2 regions of the Klebsiella sp. NPDC088457 genome follow, and region 2 is predicted to be linked to the other one. Evidence: predicted binding sites of a transcription regulator. Region 2 holds the regulator's gene; the other holds the start of a gene.

What was found. The regulator PhoB, encoded in region 2, activates phosphate uptake and scavenging genes when phosphate is short. The targets are predictions, from matches to a motif close to CTGTCATAAAACTGNCNNAT.
Region 1: serA (phosphoglycerate dehydrogenase) is a predicted target of PhoB. The motif match lies at 2,189-2,208, and genes of this name have one in related genera.

The regions. Positions count from the first base shown of each region.
Region 1 covers NZ_JBJDNH010000041.1:6,555-10,367, forward strand. Annotated here, with positions in the region: gene ACI2JR_RS21820 (oxidative stress defense protein) at 1-350, shown strand, start outside; gene argP (DNA-binding transcriptional regulator ArgP) at 405-1,298, opposite strand; gene rpiA (ribose-5-phosphate isomerase RpiA) at 1,466-2,125, shown strand; gene serA (phosphoglycerate dehydrogenase) at 2,393-3,625, shown strand; gene ACI2JR_RS21840 (DUF2238 domain-containing protein) at 3,692-3,813, shown strand, end outside.
Region 2 covers NZ_JBJDNH010000012.1:32,989-36,801, reverse strand. Annotated here, with positions in the region: gene sbcC (exonuclease subunit SbcC) at 1-463, opposite strand, end outside; gene sbcD (exonuclease subunit SbcD) at 460-1,662, opposite strand; gene phoB (phosphate response regulator transcription factor PhoB) at 1,871-2,560, shown strand; gene phoR (phosphate regulon sensor histidine kinase PhoR) at 2,582-3,813, shown strand, end outside.

The DNA of each region.
Region 1 (3,813 bases), on a different contig from region 2:
ACGAAGTACGCTCCGTTTCGTTAGGCGTTGCGCAACCGGATACCTACAAAGACAAAGCGCGTAAAGCGGCAATTGATGACGCCGTGCATCAGGCGCAGGAACTGGCGTCAGGCTTCCACAGCAAGCTGGGACCGGTCTATAGCGTGCGCTATCATGTCTCCAACTATCAGCCGAGCCCGATGGTGCGGATGATGAAAGCCGCCGATGCCGCCCCGGTTTCCGCACAGGAAACCTACGAGCAGGCGACCATTCAGTTTGACGATCAGGTCGATGTGGTCTTTGAACTGCAGCCGGGTCAGCCCGCATCAGCGCCTGCGGCACCGGCGAAACAGCCCGAAGCGGCGCAGTAAGTCAGCAAATAAACAAGCCACTTCATCGGAAGTGGCTTTTTTTATCGCTCGCGCTTAGTCCTGGCGCAGCACCTTGTGACCGTAGTCGATCAGCGCATCGGTCACCCGGCGCATCATCCGGCTTTCCGGTGCGAAGCGGTGCCAGTAGAGCATCCGCCGCTGAAACAGCCCCGGCGTCAAATCGATAAGCTCACCGCTGTTCAGCTCTTTTTCAATCTGCAGATGCGGGATCATACAGCAGGTGGTCCCCTGACGTGCGAGCTGTACAAAGGCTTCCGAAGAGTTAACGATATGGCAAGGCACGCTGCCCGGCGGCAGGTCGAAGTTCTGCTGTAGAAACGCCTGATGCATATCATCCAGATGATCGAAGGCGACAACCGGCGCTTTGAGCAGCGCTGAGCGGGTGACGCCATTGGGGAAGTAGCGTTGCGCAAACTCTTTCGAGGCGACGAACAGATAGTCCAGTGCCCCGAGCTGATCGACGAGGCAGCTTGGCAGCGCCTGCGGCTGGATACTCACCGCGCCGACCACTTCGCCGCGGCGTAGGCGCTCCTGAGTACGGGTTTCATCTTCCACCTGCAAATTGAGGCGGATAGGGGAGTCGGAAAGTACGCTGGACAGCGCGGGCAGCAGCCAGGTGGCCAGACTGTCGGCGTTAACCGCCAGCGACAGCAGCAGCGGCGTGGAGCCGGTCTGCTCATCGCCCAGCCACTCCTCTTCCAGCAGCTCAACCTGACGCAGCAGGGCCAACAGTTTCTGGCCTTGTTCGGTCGGACGCGGCGGCACGGTACGGACCAGCAGCGGCTGCCCGAACATATTTTCCAGCTGTTTAATACGCTGAGAGACGGCGGACTGTGTAATGCATAGCTTCTGCGCGGCGCGCTCAAACCCACGTTCTCTTATCACCGCGTCCAGCGCCTGTAGTGTTCTGTAGTCCGGTCGTTTCATTATTCTGGCGTACCCCTATCACTTTTCATTACCTCGCACTATGACATAAATTCGTTTTTGATGAAGATGAAAAATGGTCTGCTTAGTTGTGTGACCCCACCGCAGGGACAATTCCCCGCCTGGTGTTCTATAATGCGCCACAGGTATTCACATCTCGGACCATAATCATGACGCAAGATGAACTGAAAAAAGCAGTAGGCTGGGCGGCATTGCAATATGTACAACCGGGCACCATCGTCGGTGTCGGTACCGGCTCCACGGCCGCGCATTTTATCGATGCGCTGGGCACCATGAAAGGGCAGATTGAAGGCGCGGTCTCCAGCTCCGATGCTTCCACCGAAAAACTGAAAGGCCTTGGCATCCCGGTTTTCGATCTCAATAGCGTTGACCGTCTGGGGATTTACGTTGACGGCGCCGATGAGATTAACGGCCATATGCAGATGATTAAAGGCGGCGGCGCGGCGTTAACCCGCGAGAAGATTATCGCCTCGGTGGCGGACAAGTTTATCTGCATAGCCGACGCCTCCAAGCAGGTTGATATTCTTGGTACGTTCCCGCTGCCGGTGGAAGTGATTCCGATGGCGCGCAGCGCCGTGGCGCGTCAGCTGGTGAAGCTGGGCGGCCGTCCGGAGTATCGTCAGGGCGTGGTGACCGACAACGGCAACGTGATTCTTGACGTCTTCGGCCTGGAAATTCTGGATGCCGTCGCGCTGGAAAATACCATCAACGGTATTCCTGGCGTTGTCACCGTCGGGCTGTTTGCCAACCGCGGGGCTGATGTGGCACTCATCGGTACCGCCGATGGTGTAAAAACCATCGTAAAATAATCTGGATCGAGGGAGCGAGCGGCTCCCTCGCAAATATTTTTTCTCCTGGCTGAATTTAGTGACTTCTGTCACATTTATGCAACCAGTATTAGTAACAATCTACCTTTTCCCCGCTTTCTGGTGTTTTGTCCTGCCATTTCCCTCTGAGTGATATTTCTTCAGGTCGCCGACGCAAACGTTCATATTGCCGCGATAGTTTTTTTTGATATGTTGCTGGAAGAACTTTCGTTCCGCACGACATCAGATAAGACAAAACAGGACGGGGAAATGGCTAAGGTATCACTGGAAAAAGACAAGATTAAGTTTCTGCTGGTTGAAGGTGTGCATCAGAAAGCGCTGGAGAACCTCCGCGCGGCAGGCTACACCAACATTGAATTTCACAAAGGCGCGCTGGACAGCGAGGAGCTGAAAGCGTCGATCCGTGATGCCCATTTCATTGGCCTGCGTTCCCGTACTCATCTGACTGAAGAGATCTTCGCCGCGGCGGAAAAACTGGTGGCGGTTGGCTGTTTCTGTATCGGCACCAACCAGGTGGACTTAAACGCGGCGGCGAAACGCGGGATCCCGGTGTTCAACGCCCCGTTCTCGAATACCCGCTCCGTGGCGGAGCTGGTGATTGGCGAGCTGCTGCTGATGCTGCGCGGCGTGCCGGAAGCCAATGCCAAAGCGCACCGCGGCGTGTGGAACAAACTGGCGGTCGGGAGTTTCGAGGCGCGTGGTAAAAAGCTGGGGATTATCGGCTACGGGCACATCGGCACGCAGCTGGGTATTCTGGCGGAATCGCTGGGTATGCACGTTTATTTCTATGATATCGAAAGCAAACTGCCGCTGGGCAACGCCACTCAGGTTCAACACCTCTCCGACCTGCTGAACATGAGCGACGTGGTGAGCCTGCATGTGCCGGAAAATGCCTCCACCAAAAATATGATGGGTGCAGAAGAGCTGGCGCTGATGAAACCCGGCGCGCTGCTGATCAACGCCTCTCGCGGTACGGTGGTGGATATCCCGGCGCTGTGCGATGCCCTGGCGCGTAAGCATCTGGCGGGCGCGGCGATTGATGTGTTCCCGACCGAACCGGCCACCAACAGCGACCCGTTCACCTCGCCGCTGTGCGAGTTCGACAACGTAATCCTGACGCCGCACATCGGTGGCTCTACCCAGGAAGCGCAGGAGAATATCGGTCTGGAAGTGGCGGGCAAGCTGGCAAAGTATTCCGACAACGGTTCGACGCTCTCGGCGGTTAACTTCCCGGAAGTTTCTCTGCCGCTGCACGGCGGGCGCCGTTTGCTGCACATCCATGAAAACCGTCCGGGCGTGCTGACCGCAATCAACCAGATTTTTGCCACTCAGGGCATCAACATCGCGGCGCAGTATCTGCAAACCACGCCGCAGATGGGCTATGTGGTTATCGATATTGAGGCGGAAGAGGATGTGGCGCAACAGGCGCTGCAGGCGATGAAAGCCATTCCTGGCACCATCCGCGCGCGTCTGCTGTTCTGATTCGTCGAAAGGATCCCTGCGGGGATCCCTTTAACTGATGAATCAATCTCTGCTTAATTTCACGCCATTACTCTGATAGTGGGCGGGAGGTATACCTCTGCCAACGTGGCGATAGGCTTTGATGTGCAGGTGTGGCTGAATGTAAGCCGTAATCCGTACCACAACCCTGGCCACTTTTTCCAGCAGAT
Region 2 (3,813 bases):
GAGAGAGCAGCATCGAGCGGGTAAAACGGCCGTAATCGAGGCCGGTTAGCGACGCGGTGAGTTCCAGCTTATCCTTCACTTTGTCGGCCAGGATTTGGCCATCGTCGCAGCGCGCCAGCTCGACGCGCGGGGCCTGCAGATTACCGTCCGGCTGGTTGCGGGCGCGGTTCTGACTCCAGAAGGCGCGATAGGCCGTCCCTTTGACCTCGAACTCCACTTCCGCCAGACACTCGGCGGTGTCGCGGGTCATCAGATCGTTTTGCGATTGCGAGACGCTGCTCAGACGCGGCGTTTCGTGATACAGCGCGAGGCAGATGGCGTCCAGCAGGGTGGTTTTCCCCGCGCCGGTCGGCCCGGTGATGGCGAACAGCCCGTTGCTGGCGAACGGCTCGGCGGTGAAGTCGATTTTCCATTCGCCTTTCAGCGAATTAAGGTTTTTCAGGCGCAGGCTCAGAATTTTCACAGGTGCTCCTCCCCGTGCAGACTCTGCAGCGTTTCGTTAAACAGCTGCTTCAGGCGCAGCTGCTGCGCCTCTTCCAGCGTTTCCAGCGCCAGACGGCGCTCAAAAACGTCTTCCACCTGCAGTTCGCTGAGCGTTTCGCGCCGCTCTCCCGCCAGAATGCGTTCGCGCTGGGCCCGGCTGCGGCGCACCAGCAGCACTTCGACCGGCAGATCGTCGGCCTGGGCCTGGATTTTGCGCTGAATATCATGCAGGTATTCGTCGCTGGTGATTTCGATATCCAGCCAGACGACCGGCTGTTGCGGGGCGTCACGCCACTGAGCGAGCTGTTCGCTGATGCTGGCGAAATCGCCTTTCAGCACCGCCAGAGGTTGGGTGACCGGGACCGGCAGCGGACGCACCTCGCTCAGATGTCCTGCGCTAAAGGTCACCAGGTTGACGCTTTTAGGTTTACCGGTTTCATCAAAACTGAGGGCGATCGGCGAACCGCAGTAGCGAATGTGCTCGCTGCCGCCGACCACCTGCGCCCGGTGGATATGGCCGAGCGCGATATAGTCCGCAGGCGGAAAATGGCTGGCGGGAAAGGCATCGAGGGTACCGATATAGATGTCGCGCACCGCATCGCTTTTGCTGGCGCCGACGGTGGTCAGGTGGCCGCTGGCGATAATCGGCAGCGGACGATCGCCGCGCAGGGCGCAGGCTTCCTGATACTGCTGTTGATAGTAGTCGCTGATGGCGCTTAGCAACTGCTGCTGCTTTTCACCGCTGGAGTGTCCAGCCTGGCTGGTGACCAGCTCGCGCGGACGCAGGAAAGGCACCGGGCAGAATATGGCCCCGGGGGTACCGTCGCGCAGCGGCAGAATAAAGGGCGAATGGCCGGCGTTCGCTACCACCGTGGTTTTCAGAAAAGCCAGAATATCGCGCGACTCATTTAAGGTGGCGACCGAATCATGATTGCCCGCCAGCACCACCAGCTGACAGCCGGTTTGCTGCAGCTGGACCACAAAGCGGTTATACAGTTCGCGGGCGTAGCTCGGCGGCGAACCGGTATCAAAGATATCGCCAGCGACAATAATGGCATCGACCTCGTGTTCCTGCGCGCTGGTCAGCAGCCAGTCGAGAAAGGCCGAATGTTCGGCGGCACGGCTTTTGCTGTAAAAATTCTGGCCAAGGTGCCAGTCGGAGGTGTGGATGATGCGCATAATTCTTCCCTAACGAAAAAGCATGGGCGCATTATATACGCGTCATCCCCCGGTTGCCCCCTTAACACCACGAGGATCGGTTGTTAGTCCTTGTCATGATTCAAAATCCGCTATCATCAAACGGTCATTTTCTTCATAAATCTGTCACAAAACTGACGCATAATGACGCCGCACTCTATACTGATGGCTAAAAAATACAGGGTAAATAATGGCGAGAAGAATTCTGGTCGTTGAAGATGAAGCTCCAATCCGCGAAATGGTCTGCTTTGTTCTGGAGCAAAACGGCTTTCAGCCCGTCGAGGCGGAAGATTATGACAGCGCGGTGAATCAACTCAATGAACCCTGGCCTGATTTGATTCTCCTCGACTGGATGCTGCCGGGAGGATCGGGCCTGCAGTTTATTAAGCTGCTCAAGCGTGAAGCGATGACCCGTGATATTCCGGTGGTGATGCTGACCGCCCGCGGTGAAGAAGAAGATCGCGTACGCGGTCTCGAAACCGGCGCCGATGATTACATTACCAAGCCTTTCTCACCAAAAGAGCTGGTGGCGCGGATCAAAGCCGTCATGCGGCGAATTTCGCCGATGGCGGTGGAAGAAGTGATTGAAATGCAGGGGCTGAGCCTCGATCCTTCATCGCATCGCGTGATGACCAGCGAAAGTCCGCTGGACATGGGGCCGACGGAGTTTAAATTATTACACTTCTTTATGACCCACCCGGAACGCGTCTACAGCCGCGAACAGCTGCTGAATCACGTCTGGGGAACCAACGTGTATGTAGAAGACAGAACGGTGGATGTGCATATTCGCCGTCTGCGCAAAGCGCTGGAACATAGCGGCCACGACCGGATGGTACAAACGGTCCGCGGTACGGGATATCGTTTCTCCGCCCGTTTCTGAATCTCGACAGGAGTGTGAACCGTGCTGGAACGGCTGTCATGGAAAAGGCTGGCGCTTGAGCTTTTCTTATGTTGTATCCCGGCCCTGATTCTCGGGGCATTATTGGGTTATCTGCCGTGGTTTTTACTGGCGGCAGTGACCGGGCTTCTTATCTGGCATTTCTGGAATCTGCTGCGTCTTTCATGGTGGCTATGGGTCGATCGGAGTATGACCCCGCCGCCGGGAAGAGGCAGCTGGGAACCGTTGCTCTACGGCCTCCACCAGATGCAGATGCGCAATAAAAAGCGCCGACGCGAGCTGGGAAGTCTGATCAAACGCTTTCGCAGCGGCGCCGAGTCGCTGCCCGATGCGGTGGTGCTGACGACGGAGGAGGGGGCCATCTTCTGGTGTAATGGTCTGGCGCAGCAGATCCTCAATCTGCGCTGGCCGGACGATAGCGGACAAAATATTCTCAATCTCCTGCGCTACCCTGAATTCGCCAACTACCTCAAAAACAGGGATTTCTCAAAACCCCTCAATCTGGTGCTGAATACGGCTCGCCATCTCGAGATCCGCGTGATGCCTTACAGCGACAAGCAGTGGCTGATGGTGGCGCGCGACGTTACGCAGATGCATCAGCTCGAAGGCGCGCGGCGGAACTTTTTCGCCAACGTCAGCCACGAGCTGCGCACGCCGCTGACGGTGCTGCAGGGATATCTGGAGATGATGCAGGAGCAGGTGCTGGAAGGGGGAACGCGCGAAAAAGCGCTGCATACCATGCGTGAACAAACCCAGCGCATGGAGGGGTTAGTCAAGCAGCTGCTGACGCTGTCGCGCATTGAAGCGGCGCCGGTGCTGGCGATGAATGACAGAATCGACGTGCCGATGATGCTGCGGGTGGTGGAGCGCGAAGCGCAGACGCTCAGCCAGCAGAAGCAGACGCTGCGTTTCCTGGTTGATGAATCCTTGCAGGTGTTGGGCAACGAAGAGCAGCTGCGTAGCGCGATTTCCAACCTGGTGTATAACGCGGTTAACCATACCCCCGCAGGAACGGAGATTACCGTTAGCTGGCAGCGGGCGCCGCATGGCGCGCTGTTTAGCGTTGAAGATAACGGGCCGGGCATTGCGCCCGAGCATATTCCGCGGCTGACCGAACGTTTTTATCGCGTGGATAAAGCCCGGTCACGACAAACCGGCGGCAGCGGTCTGGGGCTGGCGATTGTCAAACATGCGGTTAACCATCACGATAGCCGGCTGGAGATAGAGAGTACGCT